DNA from 2 places in the Cupriavidus sp. 09_S30 genome. Region 1 is predicted to be linked to the other one. Evidence: predicted binding sites of a transcription regulator. Region 1 holds the regulator's gene; the other holds the start of a gene.
What was found. The regulator NrdR, encoded in region 1, represses ribonucleotide reductase genes. The targets are predictions, from matches to a motif close to CACNANATNTNGTG.

Region 1 (6,648 bases):
CGCCGCCTTCTCCTTCTTCCTAGCCTCTTCCTTGCGCTGGGCCTCTTGCCGCTCGGCCTCTTCGCGCGCCTGGCGCTCACGCAGTTCCGCCTGCTTGCGCGCTTCCTCGCGCACCGCGGCCTCGGCCTGGCGGCGCTTCAGTTGCTGCAGGGCGATGTCGGCCTCTTCCTCCGCCTTCTGGCGCACAGCCGGCGCGGGCGGCACCGGCGCCGGCGGCACAACCGGCATCGGTGGTGGCGGCGCAGGCGCAGGCGCGGGCTCGGGCGTCAGGTCGGCGGCACTCCAAAGCTCCGCTTCGGAGCCCGCCGGTGTGCTGATCTGCCAGTGAACGCCGAAGTACAACACCAGCGCCAGGAGCAGGTGCATCAGCAGGGCCAGCAGGAAGGAACGCAGGGTTCCCTTCTCTTGCACCGGCTGGTAAGGGTAGGCGGCCTTTTTCATCGACGGCGGGCTGACTCTGGCTACTTGGACTTCACCATCAGGCCGACGCGCTTGACCCCATCGGCCTTCAGGTCGGACATCACGTCGAGCACGGCTTCATAGCGCACCGAGCGGTCGGCAGCGATCACCACCGGCTGGTCCGGGTTCTCGTTCTGGCGCTGATTGACAAAGGCGATCAGCCCCGGCTTGTCGAGCTGGCGGTCGAACGCGTTGCCGGCATTGTCCTTGCCGCGCGCGGTCAGCTTGCCGTCCTCGTGGACCGTCACCACGATGGGCGGCGTCTTCTGCTGCGGCGTGGCATTGGCCACCGAAGGCAGGTCGACCACGGCCGGGCTCACGATCGGCGCGGCCACCATGAAGATGACGAGCAGCACGAGCATCACGTCGATATACGGCACGACGTTGATCTCGGCGCTGGCACGACGGCGCGAACCGCCGCGACGCTGGATGGCTGCCATAGCTGGGCTCCTTGCTGGCGTCAGCGCGTCTGGCGCTGCAGGATGTTCAGGAACTCTTCGATGAAGCTCTCGAAGCGGATCGCCAGCCGGTCGATCTCGGTCGCGTAGCGGTTGTAGGCGATCACCGCCGGAATCGCGGCGAACAGGCCGATGGCCGTGGCCACCAGCGCCTCGGCAATGCCGGGCGCCACCGAGGCGAGGGTCGCCTGCTGGACGTTGGACAAGCCGCGGAAGGCGTTCATGATGCCCCACACGGTGCCGAACAGACCGATATAGGGGCTGACCGAGCCGACCGAGGCCAGGAAGGGCAGGTGCGACTCCAGCACGTCCATTTCGCGCTGGTAGGCCGCGCGCATCGCGCGGCGGGCCGCGTCGAGCAGCGCACCGGCGTCGTTGCTGCGCTCGCGTGCCTTGAGGAATTCACCCATGCCGGACTCGAAGATGCGTTCCAGCGCGCCGGTGTTGTGACGGTTGTTGACCGCGCTGTTATAGAGGGCCTGCAGGTCGCCGCCGGCCCAGAAATCGCGCTCGAAGCCCTCGGTCTGGCTACGCGCGGAACGCAGCGCCAAGTGCTTGCGGAAGATATAGGTCCACGAGAACAGGGACATCACCAGCAGCAGCGCCATGACGGCCTGCGCCAGCAGGCTGGCGTGAAGCACCAGCGTAATGATCGACAGGTCTTGCGTGACGGACACGGGATTCATCGGGCGGTCTTGATGGTTGCGAGGACGGGGGCGGGGATGGGGGCGGGACGGAACGTGACTTTATCTACACAACCGACGCGGATGGCGCCGGTCGCCAGCAACAACTCCCCGCGCCACGCTTCTTGGGCGAATTGGACCGAGGCCGGGCCAACCCGTTCAATCCGGGTACGGATCTCGACCTGGTCGTCCAGGCGGGCGGGCGCATTGTATTCCACTGCCGTGCTTCTGACGACGAAGACTACGCCCGCTTCGTCGGCAAGTGACTGCTGGCCGACTCCAAGCGCGCGCAGCCACTCGGTGCGGGCACGTTCGAAGAATTTCAGGTAGTTGGCGTAGAAGACCACGCCGCCTGCGTCGGTATCTTCCCAATACACGCGCAGGGTCCAGACAAAGTTCGTCATGGCCGCGATTGTAGCGGAGCCGAACCCCACCCTGACGTAAACCCTTGTATCCGCAGCCACAGTGCCTGGCAGGCGTCTTGCGGCCGGCCCGCGGCTCGCGTAAACTCGCGCCAACCATTCCATCTTGCGCGACTGGCGAAGTCAGTGGGCACTACCACGAGGAAGCGCAAGGTCTCTGGCGTGTAGTTTATAACGCCTGCCGCTCGCCTGGGCAGCGAATGGGAAGCAGGGTGCGCCCTGCGCCGGTCGGAAGTCCCGCCGGTGCTGGTCGCATGTGCCTTCCCCCGCGCGCCCTCCCCCCGAAGCTCAAGTCGGATCCCCTTTTTTTAAGACGAATCCCGCCATGTTCGAACGCAGCCGCTACACGATCGACCAGATCGATCCGGAACTCTTCGCCGCCATCCAGAAGGAAAACCAGCGCCAGGAAGATCACATCGAGCTGATCGCCTCGGAAAACTACACCTCGCCGGCCGTGATGGCCGCCCAGGGCTCGCAGCTGACCAACAAGTACGCCGAGGGCTATCCTGGCAAGCGCTACTACGGTGGCTGCGAGTACGTCGACGTCGTCGAGCAGCTGGCCATCGACCGCGTCAAGCAACTGTTCGGCGCGGAAGCCGCCAACGTGCAGCCGAACTCCGGTTCCCAGGCCAACCAGGGCGTGTTCTTCGCCGTGCTCAAGCCGGGCGACACCATCATGGGCATGAGCCTGGCCGAAGGCGGCCACCTGACCCACGGCATGGCGCTGAACATGAGCGGCAAGTGGTTCAACGTAGTCAGCTACGGCCTGAACGCCCAGGAAGACATCGACTACGACGCGCTGGAAGCGCTGGCCCAGGAGAAGAAGCCCAAGCTGATCATCGCCGGCGCCTCCGCCTTCGCCCTGCGCATCGATTTCGAGCGCATCGCGCGCGTCGCCAAGTCCATCGGCGCCTACTTCATGGTCGACATGGCCCACTACGCCGGCCTGATCGCCGCGGGCGTCTACCCGAACCCGGTGCCGCACGCCGACTTCGTCACCACCACCACGCACAAGAGCCTGCGCGGCCCGCGCGGCGGCGTGATCCTGATGAAGGCCGAGCATGAGAAGGCCATCAACTCGGCCATCTTCCCCGGCATCCAGGGCGGCCCGCTGATGCACGTCATCGCCGGCAAGGCCGTGGCCTTCAAGGAAGCGCTGACGCCGGAATTCAAGGCTTACCAGGAACAGGTGGTGAAGAACGCCGCCGTGCTGGCCGAGACCCTGATCGCGCGCGGCCTGCGCATCGTCTCGGGCCGCACCGAGAGCCACGTGATGCTGGTGGACCTGCGCGCCAAGAAGATCACCGGCAAGGAAGCCGAGAAGATCCTCGGCGACGCCCACCTGACGGTCAACAAGAACGCCATCCCGAACGACCCGGAAAAGCCGTTCGTGACCTCGGGCATCCGCATCGGCTCGCCGGCCATGACCACCCGCGGCTTCAAGGAAGACGAAGCCCGCCAGGTGGCCAACCTGCTCGCCGACGTGCTGGACAACCCGCACGACGAGGCCACCATCGCGCGCGTGCGCGAACAGGTCTCCGCGCTGACCCGCCGCTTCCCGGTCTACGGCTGACGAGACCTCGGCGCGCCGCCCTCCCCGGGCGGCGCCAGGTGCGGGCCGGCGCCTGCCGGCGCTGCCCGCCCCCTCCCCAATGCCCCCGCGCCATGACAGAATGACAAGACGCGCGGCGCGGCAGGTTTTCTCATCCCAAGGTGGTCAGGCATGAAATGTCCCTTCTGCGGTCATTCCAATACGCAGGTGCTTGACACCCGCATGTCCGAGGACGGCGACACGGTGCGCCGCAGGCGCCGCTGCGAATCCTGCGACCGCCGCTTCACCACGTACGAGCGGATCGAGCTCTTCTTTCCCGCCATCGTCAAGAAGAACGGTTCGCGCGAGGACTACGTCCGCGCCAAGCTCAAGGACTCCATGCGCACCGCGCTGCGCAAGCGCCCCGTCTCGGCCGAGGCCATCGACGACGCCATCACGCGCATCGAGGAAAAGCTGCTGTCGCTGGGACAGAAGGAACTGCTGAGCAGCCAGGTCGGCGAACTGGTGATGCGCGAACTGCGCAAGCTCGACAAGATCGCCTATATCCGCTTCGCTTCGGTCTACCGGAGCTTCGAGGATGTATCAGAGTTCAGGGAAGTGCTGGAGGAAATCTCGGCCGGCCCGAACCGCAAGCTCTAGGCGCCGCCGAGCGAAAACAGCGCGTCTCACGAGAAAGCTAGCCCTGGCTAAGGCGCCGGAGGGCGGTGCCAACACGCCCACCACGAAACCAGCCACGATTAGTAGGAAGTGGCGGCCAGCCTCGGTAACGGCAGGATGGTCTAACTACCACGGCGGCCCGGCATCAGGGGCCCAACCATCCATGCTCTCGGCATTGGCAGCGTCGACCACTTAAGCACCGGGCGCGGCAGCGACCAGCAGAGGCGACACGCCCACGACGGCTGGCGATAACCCAAGCGAGCCTTATTGCTCTGCCCCCGGCAGGGTCTGCTTTCTTTTCGTTAGTTTTCTTTGCAGAACGCAAAGAAAAGTGACCGGCAGCCCCCGAAGGGGGATGTCGTATGGTTGTTGGGTGCAAAGGCTGACGCCGCCTAGGACAAGGACGCAATGCCGCCACGCACGCGACATCGACAAAGAGGCCGGCAGATCGTGGTTGCCAGCGCCTGCCCTTCGCGCAGGCAGTCGGCAACATCATTAAGCAATCTCTTTACAGGCTGGCACATCGGCCCGCACGCCGATCCCTATCCTGAGCGGATACCAAGCCGATGGAGATTGCCATGCCAGCTTCCCCGCTTGCCGCTCTCGGCGCCCGCCCGCAACCCCGGCGGATCACGCCCATCGCACAGCTCGATCGAGGCTACCTGCTGACAGAGAGCCTCGTCGCGCTCGCGCTCACCGGCATCGCGCTGATGCCGATGGCCACGCTGGCGCCGCTCGCCGTCGACGCCTTGCGGCACTACGAGACGCTGGGCGCGGCCACGCGCGCCGCAGCGGAACTGGCCGAGGCGAATGGCCCGGACGAGGTCCTGGCCGGCCGGCAGTCGGCGGCCGAACGCAAGACACAACTGATGCACTGCGACCGGTTCGACGGCCGGGTCTGTCACCCCGGCCGCCGGCTGGCGGTCGCGCTGCTGCCCGCCATCCACCCCGGGGCGTCGGATGGCGAAGCGGCCGTGGCGCTGTGGAGCCGGCCTTGACCCGCGACGACTGCACCCGCGCATTGGCACGCCGGCCACCGTGCGTCCGGCCTGAAGGCCGCGTTTGCAGTGGCAGGCGCGGACGGCGTCCGGATACGCGCGGGATGTCCCTGGTCGAACTGATGGTCGGCCTTGTCCTCGGTCTGCTCGTGCTGGGCCTGGCGGGCATCGCCTTCCACGCGCTGCAGCTCGCCTACCGCCTGGCGGTCGACCGCATCCTGCTGGAGGAGCGGGGGCAACGCGCGCTCGCCATGGTCGCGCACCTCGTCCGCCATGCGGGCTGGCGCCCGACGGAGGCCGGCGCCCTTCCGGCTGGCGCCCCGCCGGCGCTCAGCGGCCGCGACGACTGCGGGCAGCCTGCCATCGGCAACGCACTGTCCTGTGGACGACGCGGCGTGGTCGCCAGCGACGCCATGCTGGTGCGCATGAGCGGCAGTGCTATGGCCGCCGATCCGACCGTCCCCGACCGGACCATGATCGATTGCAGCGGCTATCCGCTGGCCGCGCAGGCGGTCGACGATGGCGGCGCCGCCGTTGCCGGGCATGCCGCGGCCAACCTGCTGTATGTGGGCCTGGGCAATGATGGCGAACCGCAACTGCTGTGCCGCTATCCCACCCGCCGCAACGGCATGGCCCAAGCCGGCGCCTGGACGTCCGGCGCCCTGGTGCGCGGGGTGGAGACGATGCAGTTGCGCTACGGCGTCGACCGCGATGGCGACGGCGTCATTGACGACTATCTTCGTGCCGGAGAGCTCGAACGGCCCGGCGCCCCGTCCTGGACACAAGTCCGCGCGGTGCAGGTGGCCATGGTGCTGCGCGGCGAGCGGCCACTGCCCGGCGCCGGCACCTCCGATGCCCTGCCCCTTCTGCCGCGCCGCGCGCAGGACGCGGCCGCACCCGAGGGCAGCGACATCCTGTTCCATCCCGACACCAACCCAGGCCTGGTGCGCAGGGTGTTCGCCACCACCGTTCACCTGCGCAACCCGGCGAACGCCGATGTGCCATGAGCACGCCAGCGATCCCGCCGGCGCGATGCGCGCGCCAACGCTTCGGTGCGGCAACCATCCGCGGCGGCTCGACCCTGCTGCTCACTGCCGTATTGTTGCTGTCGAGCGCGGCCTGTACCGTCGCCTTGCTGTCCTTCCTGCTATCGGGACGGCAGCTTGTCACGCTGCAACTGGAACGGGAAATCGCCTTGCGCGCGGCCGATGCCGCCTTGCAGGACGCAGAAGCCGACATGACGAAGGCGCTGCGGGACACTGCGGCCGGCGTGAGCGTGCGCCTGTCCGACTGGCCCGCGCCGGGCCGGTGCGGCAGCGGTGCGCAGCGCGGCCTTTGCCGCCCCGACGGCAAAGGCGAGCCGCCCTGGCTGGCCTGGCTGCATGGGCAGGTGCCGGTGACCTCGCTCGGCGTCGCCTT
Region 2 (6,648 bases), 360 kb from region 1:
ACCCGATGGGCAAGGTGCCAGCCCTGCGCCACGGCGACACCATCGTCACCGAACAGGCCGCGGTCTACATGTACCTGGCCGAGCTCTACCCCGAGCGCGGCCTGTCGCCTGCCCCCGGCGATCCGTTGCGCGGCGCTTACCTGCGCTGGATGGTGTTCTATGGCTCCTGCTTCGAGCCGGCCATGGTCGATCGCGCCATGCAGCGCGAGGCGGGACCGGCCAGCACGTCGCCCTATGGAAGCTATGAGGCAGTGGTGGACGCGGTCGAACAGCAGTTGCGGCCGGGCCCCTGGCTGCTCGGCGAACGCTTTACCGCAGCAGACGTGCTGTGGGGCAGCGCGCTCGGCTGGATCTGCGCCTTCAATCTGATGCCGCGCTCGCCGGCGGTGGCCGCCTACCTGGAGCGCTTCCAGGCCCGCCCCGCGGTGCAGCGGGCGCAGGCGCTCGACGCGGAACTGGCCGCGCGGACCTGAGCCCGCGCCGCGCTCAGTACAAGCTGGCCGCCGCGCCGCCCACCAGGCCGAACTCGACGGGAGAGCGGGTATAGAAGATTTCCACGTCTTCCTGCGCCAGCCGCGCGAACAGCGTCTCGACTTCCGCGGCGGTGGCGATCAGCGTGATCTGCTCCGGCCGGTCTGTCAGTTCGACGAAATGCCAGCTATGGAAACGGTGGTGATGGCCGATGCCCTCGGCCGCCACCAGGTGCGTGGCGCCCTGCAGGTTCAACTCGTGCATCAGCTGCAACAGCCAGTGGGAAAGCTGCTTGCCGTGGTGGCGCCGGCTTTCGACCGTGTACAGGGTGACTTGATAGCCTTCCACGATATGCCCCCATGCCGCCGCGCACCGCGGCATCAGCCTGAGCCGCGCGGCTACTGCTTCAGTCTAGGCCAAGCGGGAAAGGCCGTGCGGCGGGCGGAAGGCGGGCCCAGGGCGGTGGCGCTTACCGGCCCGCCCAAATGAAACGGGCCGGTGCCGGGACATCCCGGCACCGGCCCGTGCAGGCTGGCGACACCACCGCGACCGCGCAGGTCAGCGGCAGCGCCGCGCGCCCTGCCTTACTGGCAGGCCTCGCATTCCTCGAAGCCGGGGTCGCCCGGGCGCATCGTGCAGACCGCGCCTTCGGCTTCCGGCATGGCCGGGGCCGCGGCCGCGGCTGCATCCAGCGCGGAGGCGCCGTCGCTACCCGAGGACACCGCGTTCAGCGAGCCGCGCGTCACGGTGGACTTCTCCACGTGGGTGGCCGCCATGGTGCGCAGGTAGTAGGTCGTCTTCAGGCCGCGCAGCCAGGCCTGCTTGTAGGTGTCGTCCAGCTTCTTGCCCGAAGCGCCGGCCATATAGATGTTCAGCGACTGGGCCTGGTCGATCCACTTCTGGCGGCGGCTGGCCGCTTCCACCAGCCAGGTCGGCTCCACCTCGAAGGCCGTCGCGTAGATGTCGCGCAGGTCTTGCGGGATGCGGTCGATGCGGGCCAGCGAGCCGTCGAAGTACTTCAGATCGGCGACCATCACCTCGTCCCACAGGCCGAGTGCCTTCAGGTCGCGCACCAGGTAGTCGTTGACCACGGTGAACTCGCCCGACAGGTTGGACTTGACGTACAGGTTCTGGAAGGTGGGCTCGATGCAGGCCGACACGCCGATGATGTTGGAGATGGTGGCCGTCGGCGCGATCGCGATGCAGTTCGAGTTGCGCATGCCGTGCTGCTTGATGCGGGCGCGCAGGCTGTCCCAGTCCATGCTCGAGGACAGGTCCACGTCCAGGTAGCCGCCACGCTCCTCGGCCAGCAGCTTGAGCGAGTCCTGCGGCAGAATGCCGCGGTCCCACAGCGAGCCCTGGTAGGTGCTGTAGCGGCCGCGTTCCTCAGCCAGCTCGGTCGAGGCCTGGTAGGCGTAGTAGCACACCGCTTCCATCGAGGTGTCGGCGAACTTCACCGCGGTGTCACTGGCGTACGGCACGCGCAGCACGTGCAGGCAGTCCTGGAAGCCCATGATGCCCATGCCGACCGGACGGTGGCGCAGGTTGGAATTGCGCGCCTTCTCCACCGCGTAGTAGTTGATGTCGATCACGTTGTCGAGCATGCGCATCGCGGTGCGGATGGTCTTCTGCAGCTTGGCGTGGTCGAGCACATAGCTGCCGTCGGCCTGCTGCTTCAGGTGCGCCACCAGGTTGACCGAGCCCAGGTTGCAGACCGCAATCTCGCTCTCATTGGTGTTCAGCGTGATCTCGGTGCACAGGTTGGAGCTGTGCACCACGCCCACGTGCTGCTGCGGGCTGCGGATGTTGCACGGATCCTTGAAGGTGATCCAGGGGTGGCCGGTCTCGAACAGCATGCCCAGCATCTTGCGCCACAGCTGCACCGCCGGGATCTTCTTGAACAGCTTCAGCTCGCCGCGGGCGGCCTTGGCCTCGTAGCCCAGGTAGGCCTGCTCGAAGGCCTTGCCGACCTTGTCGTGCAGGTCCGGGCAGGTCGACGGCGAGAACAGCGTCCACTCGGCGTTTTCCATCACGCGCTTCATGAACAGATCGGGAATCCAGTTCGCCGTGTTCATGTCGTGCGTGCGGCGGCGATCGTCGCCGGTGTTCTTGCGCAGCTCGAGGAATTCCTCGATGTCCAGGTGCCAGGTTTCCAGGTAGGCGCACACCGCGCCCTTGCGCTTGCCGCCCTGGTTGACCGCCACCGCGGTGTCGTTGACCACCTTCAGGAAGGGCACGACGCCCTGCGACTTGCCGTTGGTGCCCTTGATGTGCGAGCCCAGCGCACGGACGTTGGTCCAGTCGTTGCCCAGGCCACCGGCGAACTTCGACAGCAGCGCGTTTTCCTTCAGCGCCTCGTAGATGCCTTCCAGGTCGTCCGACACGGTGGTCAGGTAGCACGAGGACAGCTGCGAGCGCTGGGTGCCCGAGTTGAACAGCGTCGGCGTCGACGACATGAAGTCGAACGAGGACAGCAGCTGGTAGAACTCGATGGCGCGCGCCTCGCGGTCCTTCTCGTTGAGCGCCAGGCCCATGGCCACGCGCATGAAGAAGGCCTGCGGCATCTCGATGCGGACCTCATCGATGTGCAGGAAGTAGCGGTCGTACAGCGTCTGCAGGCCGAGGTAGTTGAACTGGAAGTCGCGCGAGGCATCCAGCGCGGCGCCCAGGCGGGCCAGGTCGAAGGTGGCCAGCTTCTCGTCGAGCAGCTCGGCCGCGATGCCGCGTGCGATGAACTTGGGGAAGTACTCGGCGTAGCGCGCAGCCATCTCGGTCTGGGTCACCTCGGCGCCGAGGATCTCCTTGCGGATGGTGTGCAGCAGGATACGGGCCGTGACCTGGCTGTAGTCCGGGTCCTTCTCGATCAGGGTACGCGCGGCCAGGATGGCCGAGTCGTAGACCTGGGTCATCGGCACGCCGTCGTACAGGTTCTTCAGCGTTTCCTTCAGGATCGGCTCGGCGCTGACGTTCTGGCCGAGGCCGCTGCAGGCGTTGTCGATCAGGGCATGCAGCGCCGCCAGGTCGAGCGCGTAGGTCTGGCCGCCGTCGGTCACATTGACCGACACGCCGCCCTGCTGCACGCGGGCCACCGCCTGCGCGCTGGCCTGGGCACGCTCCTGCGCGCGCTTCTCGCGGTACAGCACATAGGCACGGGCCACCTCTTGCTCGCCCGAGCGCATCAGCGCCAGCTCGACGTGGTCCTGCACGTCCTCGATATGGAAGGTGCCGCCGTTCGGACGGCTGCGCAGCAGGGCGCGCACCACGTTCTGCGTCAGTTGCTCGACCAGCTCGCGCACGCGCGCGGAAGCGGCACCCTGCCCGCCGTTGACGGCGAGGAAGGCCTTGGTCATGGCCACCGCGATCTTGCTAGGCTCGAACGCCACCACGGCGCCGTTGCGGCGGATGATCTTGTAATCCTGGTAGCCGGTGTTGCCGGCGGCAGTCGACTGCTGGGGCGCTGCAGCGCCGGCGGCATTGGCCACACCGGCTGTGATTTCGTTCTGGGCCGTCTGCATGAAGCACTCCTGTTTCCCGGGGATAAAAATGACAGAGTCCCCAGCAAATGCGCATTGAAGGTATCCCACCACCGGCTCAGGGCCGGTACGGCAAGTTGCTTGCTACATCTGCTGGGGACTCGGAGGACGGGCTGCCCTGTGCGCCAGGCCGCATGCCGCCGCGGTTCGAACATCGCGTGCAGCTGCGGCCCACAGATCACACCTAGGCCAGCGCGCCGCGCCGACCACTAGATATAGTGGCCGGCGCCAAAAACTGGACTAAGTATAGTGAAATAGCGCGGCTTGACCAGTCTTGACAAGCCGTTTTTTGACCGGCGGCGCGGCCCTTGCGCACTGCCGCAAGTCCGCAATTCCAGCCAGCGCAAGGCTTGGCGCCGCATCGTGCGCAAGCGCACATTGTAGAGAAATTTTTTTGATTGCCTTCCGGCAGCCGATAGCCCCGGACGGCAGGGGGTTTCACTTGCCGGACGGCCCATCGTTGCGGTATGGGAGCATGCGCGGGGCCAGGCCCGCCGCCGCCGCGAACCGGTCCCAGTCGAAGTGCGGGCCCGGATCGGTCTTGCGGCCAGGCGCGATATCGCTGTGGCCGGCCAGCGCGCCCACGGAGGGATAGGCCGCCAGCAGGCCACGCGCCAGCGCCGCCACCGTGGCGTACTGCGCAGGCGTGAACGGCAGGTCGTCGCAGCCCTCGATCTCGATGCCGATCGAGAAATCGTTGCAACGCGGCCGGCCGAAGAACGACGACTGCCCCGCATGCCAGGCGCGCTCATTGCATGAAACGAACTGGACCAGCTCGCCGCCACGCGTCACCAGGAAATGGGCCGAGACGCGGACCTCGTGAATGGTGGCGAAGAATGGATGGCGCGAGGCGTCGAGCCGGTTCTGGAAGAAGGCCTCGATGTCGCCGGTGCCGAACTGGCCGGGCGGCAGGCTGATGTTGTGCAGCACCACCAGTTCGACGGGCATGCCTTGGGGGCGCGCATCGAAGTTCGGCGAAGGCACGCGGCGCGCGGCCGCGACCCAGCCGTCCGGGCCGGGGCGCAGCACGGATGCGCGCTCCGCGCCGGCGGGATCCTGCTTGCGATGGCGTGGCTGGTGCTCAGGCATCGGTCCTCCCCGCGGCCAGCATGCTGGCGCCTTCGGCCGGCTCGCCGCCGTCCTCGCGCCCATCCTCGCGCCCGTCCTCCCGTCCATCACCGCGGATGCCAAGCTGCTGCAGGCGATAGCGCAACTGACGGAAGCTCAGCCCGAGCAGCGGCGCCGCCGCGGTGCGATTGAAGCCGGTCTGCTGCAAGGCCTGCAGGATCAGCGCGCGCTCCAGCGTCTCCAGCCGCGCGGGCAGGTCGATCGGGAACGTGACCGTGCCGGCCATCATCGCCTCTGGCTCTATTGCCGCGGGCGCAGCCGCCGGGGCCGGCGCGGGCTCCGGCGCGGCCGACAGGGCTGCGGGGAGAAACGCGGCGGCGACCGCCGGCGCGGCCGCCCTCGGGCCGCCGGCCGGCCAGGGCGCGTAGTAAGCCAGCGCCGCCGCGGGCGGGGCCAGCAGGCCGGAGCGCTCCATGCTGACTTCCAGCGGGCCGAGATCGGCCACCTCGATATCGCCGCCCTCCGCAAAGGCGTAGGCGCGCTCGAGCAGGTTCTCGAGTTCACGCACATTGCCCGGAAAGGGATAGGCCGCCAGCCGCTCCAGCGCGGCCGCCGACAGCCGCTTGGGGCGCGGGTCGCCGTAGCGGCTGGCCAGGTAGGAGAGGATGGCGCGCGCCAGCACCGGCACATCCTCGGCACGCTCGCGCAGCGTGGGCATGCGCAGCTCGAGCACATTGATCCGGTAGAACAGGTCCTGGCGGAACTGGCCGGCCGCCACCATGGCGGCCAGGTCCTTGTGACTGGCACAGACCACACGCACGTCGACTGTGTCCTCGCGGCTGGCGCCGATCTTGCGCACGCGCCGCTCCTGCAGCACGCGCAGCAGCTTGACCTGCATCGCCAGCGGCAGGTCGGCGACCTCGTCGAGCATCAGCGTGCCGCCATTGGCCGCCTGGAAGAAGCCGCCGCGCTCGGCGTCGGCACCCGTGAAGGCGCCCTTCACGTAGCCGAAGAACTCCGACTCCATCAGCGTTTCCGGAATGGCGCCGCAGTTGACCGCCACGAAGGGATGGGCGGCGCGCCCGCTGATCGCGTGGATGGCCCGCGCGGCGCGCTCCTTGCCGCTGCCCGACTCGCCGCTGATGACGATCGGCGCCATGCTGCGCGCCAGGCGAGCGAGCGCGCGGCGCACCTCCTGCATCGCCACCGAGTGGCCCGGCAGCAGTTCCGCGGCACGCTCGGCCGCCTCGCCGCCCTCCGCCGCCTGCGCGCCCTCAGCACCTTCCGCGCCTTCGCGCTGCTGCCGTCCCAGCGCGTTGAGGATCAGGTTGCGCAGCTGCTCCAGCGAGATCGGCTTGGCAATGTAGTCGAAGGCGCCCGCCTTGAGCGCCTCGACCGCGTTGTCCGCACTGCCGTAGGCGGTCAGGACGGCCACCGGCACGCGCTCGGGCGCGCTCGACAACTGCCGCACGATGTCGATGCCCAGGCCGTCGCCCAAGCGCATGTCGGTCAGCACCAGGCTGTAGCGGCGCTGGGCCAGCTTCTCGCGCGCCTCGGCCAGCGAGCCGGCCAGCAC

Region 2: AC1Z3O_RS01410 (ribonucleoside-diphosphate reductase subunit alpha) is a predicted target of NrdR. The motif match lies at 4,212-4,225, and genes of this name have one in related genera.

The regions. Positions count from the first base shown of each region.
Region 1 is NZ_JBXOWI010000001.1:641,248-647,895, reverse strand. It holds gene tolA (cell envelope integrity protein TolA) at 1-441, opposite strand, end outside; gene tolR (protein TolR) at 462-899, opposite strand; gene tolQ (protein TolQ) at 920-1,603, opposite strand; gene ybgC (tol-pal system-associated acyl-CoA thioesterase) at 1,600-2,004, opposite strand; ZMP/ZTP riboswitch at 2,123-2,224, shown strand; gene glyA (serine hydroxymethyltransferase) at 2,348-3,595, shown strand; gene nrdR (transcriptional regulator NrdR) at 3,746-4,213, shown strand; gene AC1Z3O_RS03040 (hypothetical protein) at 4,810-5,229, shown strand; gene AC1Z3O_RS03035 (PilW family protein) at 5,226-6,236, shown strand; gene AC1Z3O_RS03030 (pilus assembly protein) at 6,233-6,648, shown strand, end outside.
Region 2 is NZ_JBXOWI010000001.1:281,839-288,486, reverse strand. It holds gene AC1Z3O_RS01420 (glutathione S-transferase family protein) at 1-473, shown strand, start outside; gene AC1Z3O_RS01415 (DUF190 domain-containing protein) at 487-819, opposite strand; gene AC1Z3O_RS01410 (ribonucleoside-diphosphate reductase subunit alpha) at 1,056-3,986, opposite strand; gene ampD (1,6-anhydro-N-acetylmuramyl-L-alanine amidase AmpD) at 4,443-5,093, opposite strand; gene AC1Z3O_RS01400 (sigma-54-dependent transcriptional regulator) at 5,086-6,648, opposite strand, start outside.